3 regions of the Rhizobium sp. 10N414 genome follow, and region 1 is predicted to be linked to each of the others. Evidence: predicted binding sites of a transcription regulator. Region 1 holds the regulator's gene; each other region holds the start of a gene.
What was found. The regulator PhoB, encoded in region 1, activates phosphate uptake and scavenging genes when phosphate is short. The targets are predictions, from matches to a motif close to TGTCATNNANCTGTCAT.
Positions count from the first base shown of each region.

Region 2: AC1DE4_RS11795 (DUF2794 domain-containing protein) is a predicted target of PhoB. The motif match lies at 2,181-2,197, and genes of this name have one in related genera.
Region 3: phoA (alkaline phosphatase) is a predicted target of PhoB. The motif match lies at 1,767-1,783, and genes of this name have one in related genera.

Region 1 is NZ_JBFTIN010000001.1:141,179-146,024, forward strand. Features, by position in the region: gene AC1DE4_RS00740 (aspartate aminotransferase family protein) at 1-1,116, opposite strand, end outside; gene AC1DE4_RS00745 (GcrA family cell cycle regulator) at 1,545-2,078, shown strand; gene phoB (phosphate regulon transcriptional regulator PhoB) at 2,172-2,855, opposite strand; gene phoU (phosphate signaling complex protein PhoU) at 2,892-3,605, opposite strand; gene pstB (phosphate ABC transporter ATP-binding protein PstB) at 3,649-4,464, opposite strand; gene pstA (phosphate ABC transporter permease PstA) at 4,479-4,846, opposite strand, start outside.
Region 2 is NZ_JBFTIN010000010.1:27,931-32,776, reverse strand. Features, by position in the region: gene acnA (aconitate hydratase AcnA) at 1-881, shown strand, start outside; gene AC1DE4_RS11800 (DUF1223 domain-containing protein) at 1,117-1,854, shown strand; gene AC1DE4_RS11795 (DUF2794 domain-containing protein) at 2,220-2,621, shown strand; gene AC1DE4_RS11790 (GNAT family N-acetyltransferase) at 2,629-3,186, opposite strand; gene AC1DE4_RS11785 (Bax inhibitor-1/YccA family protein) at 3,296-4,024, opposite strand; gene AC1DE4_RS11780 (ABC transporter permease) at 4,203-4,846, opposite strand, start outside.
Region 3 is NZ_JBFTIN010000003.1:49,749-54,594, reverse strand. Features, by position in the region: gene phoA (alkaline phosphatase) at 244-1,701, opposite strand; gene AC1DE4_RS05225 (helicase HerA domain-containing protein) at 1,866-3,380, opposite strand; gene AC1DE4_RS05220 (MFS transporter) at 3,473-4,600, opposite strand; gene murI (glutamate racemase) at 4,742-4,846, opposite strand, start outside.

The sequences.
Region 1 (4,846 bases):
AGCAGTGACGACCAGAGGCGGCAGAAGACGAATGACATTGTCGCCAGCGGGTACGCCGAGCAGATGGGCGTCACGGATCGCCTGCAGCAGTTCGGAGGACGGCACGGCGGCCTTGACGCCGAGCAGCAGCCCCTCGCCCTTGATATCCTCGATGATATCAGGATAGCGATCCTTGAGCGAGGCCAGCCCTTGGCGGAATACCAGCGAGACGTCACGCACCTGCTGCAGGAAGCCCTCCGCGAGGATCACGTCGAGCACGGCACTGCCAACTGCCATGGCGAGCGGATTGCCGCCATAAGTGGAGCCATGCGTGCCGGCCTTCATGCCGGAAGCGGCCTCTGCCGTGGCAAGGCAGGCTCCGAGCGGGAAGCCGCCGCCGATGCCCTTGGCAACCGCCATGATATCGGGGGTAGCGCCTGACCACTCATGCGCAAAGAGCTTGCCCGTGCGGCCCATGCCGGTCTGCACTTCATCGAAAATCAGCAGCAGACCATGCTCGTCGCAGATCGCGCGAAGTGCCTTCAGGAACTCGTTCGTCGCCGGGCGGACGCCGCCTTCCCCCTGAATAGGTTCGATGAGGATCGCGGCCGTTTCATTTGTGATGGCGCTGCGGACTGCATCGAGATCACCGAACGGCACCTGATCGAAGCCAGGCGCCTTGGGACCGAAGCCTTCGAGGTATTTCTCCTGGCCACCGGCGGCAATCGTCGCCAGCGTACGGCCATGGAAGGCGCCTTCAAAGGTGATAATATGGAACCGCTCGGGATGGCCCTTGGAAAACTGATAGCGGCGCGCGGTCTTGATCGCGCATTCCAAGGCTTCCGCGCCGGAGTTCGTGAAGAACACCTTATCGGCGAAGGTCGCATCGGTCAGCCGCTTTGCCAGTGTTTCCTGACCCGGGATCTCATAGATGTTGGACAGATGCCAGACCTTGTCGGCCTGCTCCTTCAGCGCGCCAACCACATGCGGATGGCTGTGGCCAACGGAGGTGACGGCAACGCCCGCGCCGAAATCAAGATATCGCTCGCCCGTTTCGCTGATCAGCCACACGCCTTCTCCTCGCTCGAACCGCAGCGGGGCACGAGAGTAGGTGTCGTAAAGCGCGGCTTCAGCCATGGCGCGATCTCCTATCAGCAATCATCAGCAGCCGGACTCCGGCTAAGGAAAGCAGGTCCGGAAAATTAAAAATGCCGCCTTTCGGCGGCGAGCAGCACTATTTACTTTTCGCACTGCAATGTCAACAAAACTGAGGTTTCGCTGCATGCGTCAAGCAGCCATCCCGAGGCGCTCGACCTATCAACAACTATGTTGCATAAATGACTCTCACGCCCAGCAAGTTGGGGAAAACTTGAAAATCGATTCCCCGAGATTCAACCGACTCTTGTCACGGAGTCGGCCTCACACTAGGTTAAAACTCAATTACTAGGCTGCATGCGGCGGAACTAGTCACCAAAATTTGAGTAAGCGTTTCTTGCCTCGGATACGTCCGTGGCAACGGTGAAGGATTCTGCCTACACCAACGCTAATAAGGCGGAGACAGGGGCATGAACTGGACAGACGAGCGCGTTGAAAAACTGAAGAAGCTGTGGTCCGAAGGCCTGAGCGCCAGCCAGATCGCAGCACAACTTGGCGGTGTAAGTCGTAACGCCGTCATTGGTAAAGTCCATCGTTTGAGTCTGCCCGGCCGTGCCAAGGCCGGCGGTTCGACGACCACCGTCAGAACCCCCAAGCGCACGACTTCGGCGCCCCGCGCCACGAACTACGCCTCGCGGATCACCACACGCACCGTTACCCGCCAACAGGGCGCGACGATGCTCAAGGAAGAGATCGAAATCGATACGGTGGAGGAAGTCCGCTTCCGTCCGGCCGCAAATGTAATCGTTCCGATTTCTCGCCGCCTTGGCCTCACCGAGCTCACCGAGCGCACCTGCAAGTGGCCGGTCGGCGATCCGCTCAATGACGACTTCCACTTCTGCGGTTGCGAGTCCCCGGACTCTTCCCCGTATTGCACGTATCATCAGCGCATGGCCTACCAGCCGGTCAACGAGCGCCGCAAGGCCGCTAACCGGGTCGCCTGACCCGGAAGCCGGATAAGGAATAAAGAAAACGGGCCCTCGCGGGCCCGTTTTTCGTTGTAAGGGAAAGACCTCTCAGGCTCTCGCCTGAAAGGATCAGGCTTCCATCGAATAGCCGGCACCGCGCACGGTGCGGATGACGTCCTGCATGTTGGGCAAGTTCAAAGCCTTGCGCAGGCGGCCGACATGGACGTCAACAGTACGCTCGTCGACATAGATGTCGTGACCCCAGACGCCGTCGAGCAACTGCGAGCGCGAGAAGACGCGGCCGGGCGATGCCATCAAGAACTCGAGAAGGCGGAATTCGGTCGGGCCGAGGCGGACTTCGCGGCTCTTGCGGTGAACGCGGTGCGTCTCGCGATCCAGCTCGATATCGCCGCACTTCAGCAGCGTCGAGAGCACCTCGGGCTTGGCACGACGCAGCATCGCCTTGACGCGAGCGACAAGCTCCGGCGTCGAGAACGGCTTGACGACGTAATCGTCAGCACCGGTCGAGAGGCCGCGAACCCGTTCGCTTTCCTCGCCACGGGCGGTCAGCATGATGATCGGCAGGCGCTCGGTTTCCGGCCGCATGCGCAGGCGGCGGCAGAGCTCGATGCCAGACACGCCCGGCAACATCCAATCGAGGATGAGAAGGTCCGGCGTGCGTTCCTGAAGCCGGATCTCGGCCTCGTCGCCGCGCAGGATGGTATCGACCTCAAAGCCTTCGGCCTCAAGGTTATAGCGGAGAAGCACGCTCAGCGCTTCTTCGTCTTCAACGACAGCTACTTTAGGGATCATTCGTTTCGGTCTCCTGGGGGCGCGGTCGCGGAATGACTATTCAGTGACTGCGCCGACGGTGTTGGCGGTATCGTCCTTCGGACGTTCGCCTTCCGGCTGGGCACCGGTGGCCATGTAGTAGATCGTTTCGGCAATGTTGGTGGCGTGGTCGCCGATGCGCTCGATGTTCTTGGCGCAGAACAGAAGATGCGTGCAGCTGGTGATGTTGCGCGGATCTTCCATCATGTAGGTGAGCATTTCACGGAACAGCGAGGTGTACATCGCGTCGATTTCCTCGTCGCGCTCACGGACCGATTTTGCTTTGTCGGCAGCACGGCTCGTGTAGACGTCGAGGACTTCCTTGAGTTGGACGAGGGCGAGCTCGGACAGGTGCTCGAGGCCGCGGGCGAGCTTGCGCGGCACGCCGGCGCTCTGTACGGCAATGACGCGCTTGGCAGTGTTCTTGCCCAGGTCGCCGACGCGCTCCAGGTCTGCCGCGATGCGGATGGAGCCCATGATCTCGCGAAGATCGGCCGCCATGGGCTGGCGGCGGGCGATCGTGACGATCGCCTTGTCGCCGATCTCGCGCTCCGCGTGGTCGAGGATCACATCGTCCGAGATGACCTTCTGGGCAAGAGCCGTATCGCCGTTTACGAGCGCGCGTACGGCATCCGAGACCATCTGCTCGGCCAAGCCGCCCATTTCCGAGATACGGCGGGACAGGAACTTCAAATCATCGTCGTAGGCAGAAAAGATATGTGTCGATGCCATAGGGCTCATCCTTGAATATCGTAAGTGCTACCGAGACGGCCGATCAACCGAAGCGGCCCATGATGTAGTCCTGGGTGCGCGGATCGTCCGGGTTGGTGAACATCTTGTCGGTGTCATTCTCCTCGACGAGGTTGCCAAGGTGGAACATGGCTGTGCGCTGCGAAACACGGGCGGCCTGCTGCATCGAGTGCGTCACGATGACAATCGTGTAGTTCTCGCGGAGCTCGTGGATGAGCTCCTCGACCTTGGCCGTTGCAATCGGATCGAGTGCCGAGCATGGCTCGTCCATCAGGATGACTTCGGGGCTGACGGCGACGGCGCGGGCGATGCAGAGGCGCTGCTGCTGACCACCGGAAAGACCGGTGCCAGCTTCGTGAACGCGATCCTTCACCTCATTCCAGAGGCCGGCGCGCTGCAGGCTGTGTTCGACGATCTGGTCCATGTCGGCCTTCGACTTGGCGAGCCCATGGATACGCGGACCGTAGGCGACGTTTTCGTAGATCGTCTTCGGGAACGGGTTGGGCTTCTGGAACACCATGCCTACACGCGCGCGAAGCTCCACAACGTCGATATCCGGATCGTAGATATCTTCGCCATCGAGCGTGATCTTGCCAGTGACGCGGCAACCGTCGATCGTGTCGTTCATGCGGTTCAGGCTGCGCAGGAAGGTGGACTTGCCGCAACCGGATGGGCCAATCAGGGCGGTCACCGTGTTTTCACGGATGTTCAGCTTCACGTCGAACAGCGCGCGCTTCTCGCCGTAGTAAACGGAGACGTCCTGGCCGATCATCTTGTAGGGAATGGTGTTCATCTTCTGATCAACCGCTTTCTCAACTGCTGCTTCCGTCAACATGTTCATAATGTTTACTCCGTTTACCAGCGGCGCTCAAAGCGACGACGCAAGAGGATGGCTCCGAGGTTCATGAGGATCAGGAATAGGAGCAGGACGATAATGGCGCCGGAGGTCCGCTCGACGAAGGCGCGCTCGGCTTCATTGGCCCACATGTAGACCTGCACCGGCAGGGCCGTCGAAGGCTCCATGGGCGTCGCCGGAGCATTCGCGACGAAAGCGACCATGCCGATCAAAAGCAGCGGCGCCGTCTCCCCGAGCGCGTGCGCCAGACCGATAATCGTGCCGGTCAGGATGCCGGGCATCGCAAGCGGCAGGACGTGGTGGAAGACCATCTGCATCTTGGAGGCGCCGAGGCCGAGCGCGGCCGAGCGGATCGATGGCGGGACGG
Region 2 (4,846 bases), on a different contig from region 1:
TCACCCGCGAACTTTACGAAACGAAGTACGCCGACGTCTTCAAGGGTGATGAAAACTGGCAGGCCGTCAACGTTCCGGCCGGACAGACCTACGCCTGGGATGACAAGTCGACCTACGTGCAGAACCCGCCCTACTTTGTGGGCATGGGCAAGACCGGCACCGGCATCTCCGATATCAAGGGTGCGCGCGTTCTCGGCCTATTCGGCGACAAGATCACCACCGACCACATTTCGCCTGCCGGTTCGATCAAGGCTGCGTCTCCGGCTGGTGCTTACCTGCTTGAGAACCACGTCGCTGTCGCCGACTTCAACCAGTACGGCACGCGCCGCGGTAACCATGAAGTCATGATGCGCGGCACCTTTGCCAACATCCGCATCCGCAACCACATGCTCGGCCCGAACGGCAAGGAAGGTGGCTACACCATCCATTACCCGTCGAAGGAAGAGGAATCGATCTACGACGCGGCTATGCAGTACAAGACCGAGGGCGTTCCGCTCGTCATCTTCGCCGGTGTCGAATACGGCAACGGCTCGTCCCGCGACTGGGCCGCGAAGGGCACCAACCTGCTCGGCGTCAAGGCGGTCATCGCACAGTCCTTCGAGCGTATCCACCGCTCGAACCTCGTCGGCATGGGCGTCATCCCCTTCGTCTTCGAAGAGGGCACGACGTGGCAGAGCCTCGGCCTGAAGGGTGACGAGATGGTCACCATCGAAGGTCTCGAGAACATCAAGCCGCGCGAAAAGAAGATTGCAAAGATCACCTACGGGGACGGCACCGTGAAGGAAGTTCCGCTGCTGTCGCGCGTCGATACGCTCGACGAAGTGGTCTACCTCAACAACGGTGGCATCCTGCAGACGGTTCTGCGCGATCTCGCTGCCTGATTGTTAACAGACTTGCATGACAATGACCGCCGGAAAGAGATTTCCGGCGGTCTTTTTGTTTGAGCACGAGGTATTAGATGGCCAGTCACGCTGATGTGTTTCAGCTTGGCTTCTCCGAAGCTTGGTCTCACCCCTTCGTGACTTTCCGTTTAGATCGAGAACCATTATCTCTACGTTCAGACATCGGAACCTGCGGCGAAGGGTGGCGGTGGTTGCTGAAGAAAAGGTGCAGTGAATGTCCCCGCGGTTTCTGATTTCTCTGGTTGCAGGTGTGGCGCTTGCCGGCCCACTGTTTGCCCAGGACGCGCCAAAAGGCGTGGTCGAACTCTTCACCTCGCAGGGATGTTCTTCTTGTCCTCCAGCCGATGCGGCTTTCCGCAAGATTGTCGAGGCTGGCGGCGTTATCGCCCTCGCTTATCACGTCGACTACTGGAACTACATGGGCTGGGCCGATACGCTGAGTTCGAAGGAAAACACCGAGCGCCAGTATGGCTACGCGCAGACCATGGGCCGCGCCAATGTCTATACGCCGCAGGTTATCGTCAATGGTCGTGACCATGTGGCAGGGGCCGATCTGGGCGCGATCAATAAGAAGATCGATAGCTATGCAGCCGAAGGCAAGGGATTGTCGGTGCCGGTCACCGCACAGATGCGCGACGACCAACTCGAGATCAAGATTGGCGCGGGCCAGGGCAAAGCCAATGTCGTCATGGTCTATTTCAACCGGGAGAAGACCATCGAGGTCGAGAAGGGCGAAAACAGCGGTCAGAAGATTGCTTATCTGAACAGCGTTGCCGATGTCGAAACCGTCGGCATGTGGGAGGGCAAGGAAACGAGCTTGACGCTGCCGGCCAGCGTGATGCAGAAGCCGGATCTTGAGGGCTGCGCGATTCTACTTCAATCCTCCACCGCCGACGGCAATCCATCGGCGATTCTCGGAGCGACGGTCGTCATGGCTGGGAAGAATATCTGACCGTTTCATCTGCCTTGCGGATGGAAAACGGGGCGGCCCGGCTGATCGTATTCGGGGCTGGGGTTAAGGTCGATACGGTCAGCCGGGCCCTTTGGCGCGCTGGCGCCAAACTCGCACAAAACCTTTTCAGCAGACCAAATCCGGCAAAAAGATCATGCGCAAATCAGGTGCGACGCGGGTCCGAACGGCCCCGCGGCGCAGTCGTGAGGGAATTTCTCCTCCAAATGAGGCGCTGTTTTGACTGAATTGCGGCGCTCGGGAGATTGCACAGACTATGATTAATGTGACTGATCGCCCGCTTGCAATTTGTAAACGCTAAGGCAAACTGTCATGTACCCGTCACAAGCGGAGGCACAGGGAGACTGATGACAGATCAGCCGGATTTGCGGCGCGGCGAGAGCCGGTCAGCCGACAACAGTTCCTCAGTCGTCGTAGATCTCAAGGAATACAAGCAGAGCAAGGATCCAGCGCCGGTCACATTCCACCGACGCGAGCTCGACGCGATTTTATGGATTTATGGCCGCATGGTCGGCGAGGGCGAGTGGCGGGACTATGCGATCGATCATCTGAAGGATCGTGCCGTCTTCTCCGTTTTCAAGCGATCAGGTGAAATGCCACTCTTTCGCATCGAGAAGAATCCGAAGCTCACTGCCAAGCAGGGTGCTTATTCCGTTATCAATACGCACGGCGTTATCCTGAAGCGTGGGCACGAACTCCCCCAGGTTCTGAAGGTCTTCAACAAGGCGTTGAAGCTGGTCGAGAAGTAGCTCGAGCTCAGGCCTTGAACAGCGTGCCTGGATAGGTCGAGGCATCGGGGTCGGTCGCCGCCCCATCACCCAGGGCACGCTGCATGATCATCGTGTCGAGCCAGCGACCGTGCTTGTAGCCTGTTGCCTTGAGTCGGCCGGTTTCTGCAAAGCCCAATGTCTGATGCAGGGCAATGGATGCCGGATGCGCGCCGCCGATCACGGCCACCATCTGGCGAAAGCCGAGATCGGTGCAGCGTTGGATCAGTTCGGCGAGCAGCAGCCTTCCAATTCCTTTGCCGCGCGCTTCCGGCGCCAGGTAGATCGAATCCTCGACCATCCAGCGATAGGCCGGCCGCGTGCGGAAGGCCGAGGCGTAGGCGTAACCAAGCAGCCCGCCATTCTCATCGATCGCGGCGATGTAGGGGTAGCTCTGGCCCGTGATTGCGGAAAATCGTGCCGCCATCTCGCTCTCGTCCGGTGGGACGATCTCGTAGCTTGCGACACCGTTCAGTACGGATTCGCGATAGATGGCCGTGATGGCAGGGAGATCGGATGAGGAAGCGTCGCGGAGGAAGATGGGCATTCGGTCGGCCGGCAGATATGACGATGGACTCTTCCAGAAATCATCCTCGGCATGATCGAGCAACAAAAAAGGCGGCCGAAGCCGCCTTTTTCGATAACGTTCCTGTTCCTTATTTGCGGTCGCCCATGAACTGCAGGAGGAACATGAAGAGGTTGATGAAGTCCAGATACAGGGTCAGTGCGCCCATGATTGCCTTGCGGCCGGCAACATCCGCGCCGTCTGCTGCGTAGTACATTTCCTTGATGCGCTGCGTGTCGTAGGCGGTAAGGCCTGCGAAGATCAGCACGCCGATCACGGAGACCGCGAACTGCAGGGCAGACGATGCCAGGAAGATGTTCACGATCGACGCGATGATCAGGCCGAAGAGACCCATGATCAGGAACGAGCCCATCGCGGAGAGATCACGCTTGGTCGTGTAGCCGTAAAGCGACAGCGCACCAAAGGAGGCGGCCGTCACGAAGAACGTCTGCGTGATGCTCGACTGCGTGTAGACCAGGAAGATCGACGAAAGCGACAGGCCCACCAGCGCGGCGTAGACCCAGAAGGTCGTCTGCGCGGCGGCAACGCTCATCCGGTTAATCCTGAAGCTCAGGAAGAACACGGCAGCCAGCGGTGCAAGGATGATCACCCAACGGAGCGGCGACTGGAAAAGCAATACGCCAAACTGCGTCAGCTGGCCGTCCTGGACGGCGAAATTGAAGCCCAGATAGGCGGCTACACCCGTGATCGCCAAACCCAGCGCCATCAGGTTGTAGACCTTGAGCATATAGCTGCGCAGGCCCTGGTCGATCATCTCGCCAGTCTGTACGCGGCCTTGGTAATTACGAAGGTCAGCCATAGTTTCCTCTTATAAGCTCCGGTGTGGACACGGTGGCGGGTCAACGACCCGGGCGCCGCTGCGGAGCCCAGCATGCCTGCACACAATATGAGCCTTTCGGCTTTCGCAAACAAGGCCCTTGCAACCCGCGATCGGGTTAAATCGCCGTAAGGTGAAGGAAATTTCTCCGTTTGATCAATCAGAGTTCGCGCAAAACGGGTGCCGCTTTCTGGCCGAGGATGCGCCAGGTGCCGATGAGTCCGATACCAACGGTCAGAACCAGAGCCGTCACAAGTGTCAGGCCGGCAACATCGGGCAGGAAGTGCGAGGGGATGCGCATGATCCGGGCGGTGATGAACCAGGCCGCAACGCCGCCGGCAAAAAGGGCGAAGACTGCGGTCGCCGCCCCAAGGATCAAATATTCGTAGCAGAAGGCACGGATCAGCATTCGCCTCGTCGCGCCGAGTGTCTTGAGGACGACCGCGTCATGGGTACGGGCGCGGTTACCGGCGGCCAGCGCGCCGGCCAGAACCAGGACCGAGGCGATCAGCGCAACGGAGGCAGCGGCGCGGATCGCAGTCGCCAACTGCGCCACCAGCGTGTTGACGATGTCGATCGCGTCCTTGACCCGCACGCTTGTGATGGTCGGATACGTGTTTGTAACGGACTTCAAGATCGCGGCCTCCTGGCCAGAGGTCGCCGTCGGGTCGGTGAGCGTCGCGAGCCAGGCGTGCGGGGCGCCGCGAAATGTATTCGGCGAGAAGATCATCACGAAGTTGATGGAAAGCGACTCCCACTCGACCTTGCGCAGGCTCGCAATCCTCGCGGTGATGTTGCGGCCGA
Region 3 (4,846 bases), on a different contig from region 1:
GTATTTCCTTTCAGAAAGTTAGAACGGTCTGTTGCCAAACCGCGTGAAGGAAACACGCCCTCCTTTGATCTTCTTTCGAGGATCCGACAGGATCATCCCATTACGCGAACAGGACAAATCCACGGGACATGTCAAATGAAACACCGGACATCTCTGCCCGGTGCTGGGGCGGTCTTTAGGGCGAAGTCGCTGGAATGTCAATCACAATTCCACGTTTTCGCCCGTGGCATTCGCCGACGCGGCCTACTTGGCGCTGGCCGTCTCGGTCTTCAGGCCGAGCGCGTCGCTGATCGTATAGAACAGATCCGTCTGGTCCGTCAGGCCAGTGACATTGGCAGCGCGCGGCCCGTAAGCAGCAATGCGAAGCTGCGAGCCGGTATGGCCCTGGTCATCCGCATCGTCGGAGTTGCCGTAGCTCACGGCCATCACGGCGCCGTCCTTCGTCATCAACGCTTCCGTCAAGCCCGGAGCCTTGGCGTCGGCATCGATGATCTGGCTCGCGTGCGCATGATCGGCGGTGATGATGACGAGCGTGTCGCCGGCTTCTTGCGCAAACTTCAACGCTTCCTGAACGGCTTCATCGAGATCAACCGTTTCGCCGATCTGGCCGCACGGGTTGGCGGCATGATCCTGCTTGTCGATCGACGCTCCCTCGATCTGCAGGAAGAAGCCCTTCTCGTTCGTCCTGAGCAGTTCGATCGCCTTGGCCGTCATCTGTGCCAACGTCGGGGTTGCCGACGTGCGCTTCTCGTTGGGCTTGCAGACGACCGGCTCCTTCTCGACATTGCCGTAATGGCTGGCCTTCGGGCCTTCCCAGCGAACCGGCATATTGCCCTCGGCAAACAGGCCGAGTACCGGCGCACTGTCGTTCGCCTGCTTGACGGCCTGGAGCTCGTCAAGGTTCGAGACGATCTTGTAGCCTCGTTCCTCCGCCTGCTGGCGAAGCGTCTTGTCCTTCCATTCGCCGGCCTTGGCGGTCTCGCCGAAGCTCTTTGCGCCCCCGCCGAGTGTCACGTCGGGGCGCGTATTCAGCAACTGCTCGCTGATCGAACCTTTGCCGCCGTTTTCAAGCGCGTTCGTCGGGCACTTCTCTGTGGTGGATGCCGGACTGTAGCACTTACGCTGGGTCACGTGCGCGATCTGCACGGCTGGCGTTGCATCCTGCAGTTCGGCTGTCGAGACATTGCCTGTGCCAAGACCGGCAGCCTTTGCCTTTTCGATCAGCGTTTCGTGGCTCTTCTCATGAATGTCGATGCCGATCGCGCCGTTGTAGGACTTCACGCCCGTCGCCCAAGCGGTGCCCGAGGCAGCAGAGTCGGTCACATAGGTCGGCTTGCCCGTCTTCTTGTCGAGCGAATAATGCGTGTATTGCCCGGTGACCGGAAGCGCATCGATGCCCTTGAAATACTGGCCCGCGCCGACCGCATAGTTGCGTGCGATGGTGATCTCGGAGTCGCCCATGCCGTCGCCGATCAGGAGGATGACGTTCTTCGGGCGGGTATCGATGAGCGCGGCGCGATAAGCCTCGGTGATGTCGCCGGAAAGGCGGCGTGCGCCACCGGGAGCGCTGAGATCCGCGCTTGCCGCACGTTCCAGAAGCTTGTTCGCCGCATCATCGGCATAGCCAGGCTGAAGGGCAACGGTTGCAAGCAGGCCGCCGACGACAAGGCGCAGCAGCTGGTGACGAACGTTGTTTCTCATGACCGAGATCTCCTTTTGATAATCCGCATCGACCGCACGGGTCGCGCGCCTTATCCACCAACCGAATGAAGCTCTTGTGACAAAAGCAACTTCTTCGTGTGACATTAGAGATCGAGTATAAACCGGGCACATTGTCCGCGCGCTATTTGCCGTCAATTCGGCCGTCATTCTGCTGCGGAGCGCACCTCATCCACATCAGGCGCATTGGCATCGCCGGGAGCGGTCTGGCAACTCATGTCGGGGAAAGCGACGATGCGCTTGCCCGAGAAGTCCGTGTGCACAACCACAGTCCCCTGCTCCTCGAAATAGCCAAGTAGACGTCTCGCACGCCGGGCCGAGTGGGTGCCGTAAGCGCGCGCAATCCGTGCATCCGAGGGGCATGGTTCGCCACAAATTGCCGCTTTTGCCAACATCAGGAAAACACCCTGAAGATCGTCGGTGACGCCAGAAGAGAGCGACAACGCCATTCCCCAGGCCTCGGTTTCTGCGGTCGCCGCACCTACGCCGGAACGCGAAATCGCCACGCGGCGTCGGAACTCCGACAAAGACATCGGAGCACCTGGAACCCGGCGCATGCGAAGTCGCACCAGGAACTCCTGGTAAAGCACGGAATCTGTTCGGAATCCGGAGCTCGGATCGTCCAGTATTTCGTTGAGCACCGCCGTCAGCCGCTCCTCCCGTTCCTCGACCGACAGCTCGGGCTGAGGCGCACGCGTCTCCGAAACCGGAGCCGAGGCAGCAGGAGCCGATCGCGACAACTCCGCGAGAATATCGGTGGTCGGCCGTGGTGCGGGCGCGGCGCGCCGAACGATCGGCCGCTGAAATTCTTCCGGATCCGGGGTGAAGATCAGGTCTTCGACGTCCTGCGGTGCGTCCGGCAGCGGCATGAGCTTGGGGCTCGACGAACGCGCCGAGGTCTCGACATTACCGATCTGGATCGGCAGCGGGCGGCGGGACAAGGCCGGCCCAAGCGCAACGAAATTGCCACGCTTCAGGTCGCGGAACATTTCCGCCTGCCTGCGATCCATCCCGAGCAGATCGGCAGCACGCGCCATGTCGATGTCGAGGAAGGTGCGCCCCATCAGAAAGTTCGAGGCTTCCGCGGCCACGTTCTTGGCAAGCTTTGCCAGGCGCTGCGTCGCGATCACGCCGGCAAGACCGCGCTTGCGGCCGCGGCACATCAGGTTCGTCATGGCGCCAAGCGACATCTTGCGGGCATCTTCCGAGACGTCGCCGCCGACCGAAGGCGCAAACATCTGCGCCTCGTCGACCACGACGAGAACCGGATACCAGTATTCACGGTCGGCATCGAACATGCCGTTGAGGAAAGCGGCTGCGGCGCGCATCTGCTGCTCGATATCGAGACCCTCGAGGGTCAGAACGCAGGAGACGCGATGCTGGCGGATACGATTGGCAATACCGGCCAATTCGGCCTCGGTGCGCTCGCCGTCGACGACGACGTGGCCGAACTTGTCCGACAGTGTGACGAAATCACCTTCGGGATCAATGATGACCTGCTGCACCCACTGCGCTGATTGCTCCAGCAGACGGCGGAGCAGATGCGACTTGCCGGAGCCGGAATTGCCCTGCACCAGAAGACGGGTAGCCAGAAGCTCTTCGATATCGAGCGTGGCCGGATTGCCTCCCGACGCCGATCCCATATCGATACCAACCTGCAATGTCACATTCCTCTTTCAATCAAACACGGCGTCCTAGCAGGTTTGGCCGTGTCTTTGGCAACACGCCCGCACAAACCCACAGAAGAAAAACGTCAGAAACTTGCCTTCAACATTCGCGTAAAGGCCAGGCTGACCGCGAGAGGTACCAGCAAGACCGCCAATCCGACCCGTAGCCCTGATACCTCCGCGATAAAACCGATCAGAGGCGGTCCGATCAGAAAGCCGGTCAGTGCCATGAAGGATAGGATCGCGACATTGGCGGCCGCCGGTCGATCCCTGAGGCTTGCCGCCGCGGTAACAGCCAACGGAAAGCCGACCGACACACCGATCCCAACCAGTGCAAAGCCCGCCAGCGTCACCAGGCTATGCCAGGCAAAGACGACCATGAGCATGCCCACCAGCGAAGCCGCGCCGCAGCCCCGGGCCAGTGAAATCGCCCCGAGGCGCTGTTTCAGATGGTCGCCGCTGAAACGGCCCACCGCCACCATCATGGCGAAAATCGTATATCCGATACCGGTCATCATGCCGTCGGTCTGGAAAACGTCCTTGAGATAGACGGCAGACCAGTCGGCGATCGCTCCTTCGGTCATCGTAATCCCGAAGACGAAGGCGCAGATGCCGAGAAGCGCGCTGCTTGGCAGCTTGAACGGCATATGCGGCGGAGCCGCGCCAGCTTCGCGATCGGGCGGCAGGCGGAGACTTGCCACTATGGCAAACGGCAAAACGACGAAGGCTGCCGCCATGATCGCCCATTCGGCCGGCACGGCAATCGCCACCATTCCCGAACCAAGCAGGCTGCCGGCCATGATGCCTAGGCTCCAGAAGCCATGGCACCGGTTCATAATTACAGAGCCGGTATCCTTCTCAGCACGATCGGCTTCGACATTCAACCCAAGCTCCAGCGTCGACATGGCAACGCCAAGGAGGGCAAGCGCGATGAACAATTCAACCGGCGTCCGGGAGAAGGCCGGAAGGCAGACAATCACCGAGAAAACTACAAATCCTGCGATGACGGTGGTTTTGCCGCCGATGCGCGACACCACACGTCCGGCGACAGGCAGCGTCGTGAGGATGCCGACCGGCATGCCGAGCAGCGCCAGCGCAAGATCAGCAGGACCGAGCCCCAGACGAGCCTGGATTTCGGGAATGCGCGGCAACCAGCTGCCAAATGCAATCGGTTGCAGGAAGAAGATAGCCATAACAAGTTTTTGGAAAGACATGCGGAGCCTGGCGGGATCGATGCGAATCACAACCCTCAGTTTGCGCAGTCATTAGGTCTTGCGAAAGCCCCTATCGCATCAACGTTCGACGCGATTGCGCGGGAACCGCCTGACCAGCCGGTCAGCCCTGCAAGCAGCCCATCAAGCCTTGAGACCAAAACCCTGCATCAGCCGCCTCGTCGCAAAATCGGGATTGCCTGAGGTGAAGACCGCAAAGTCGAAATTATCGGGATGCACGGCATCGGC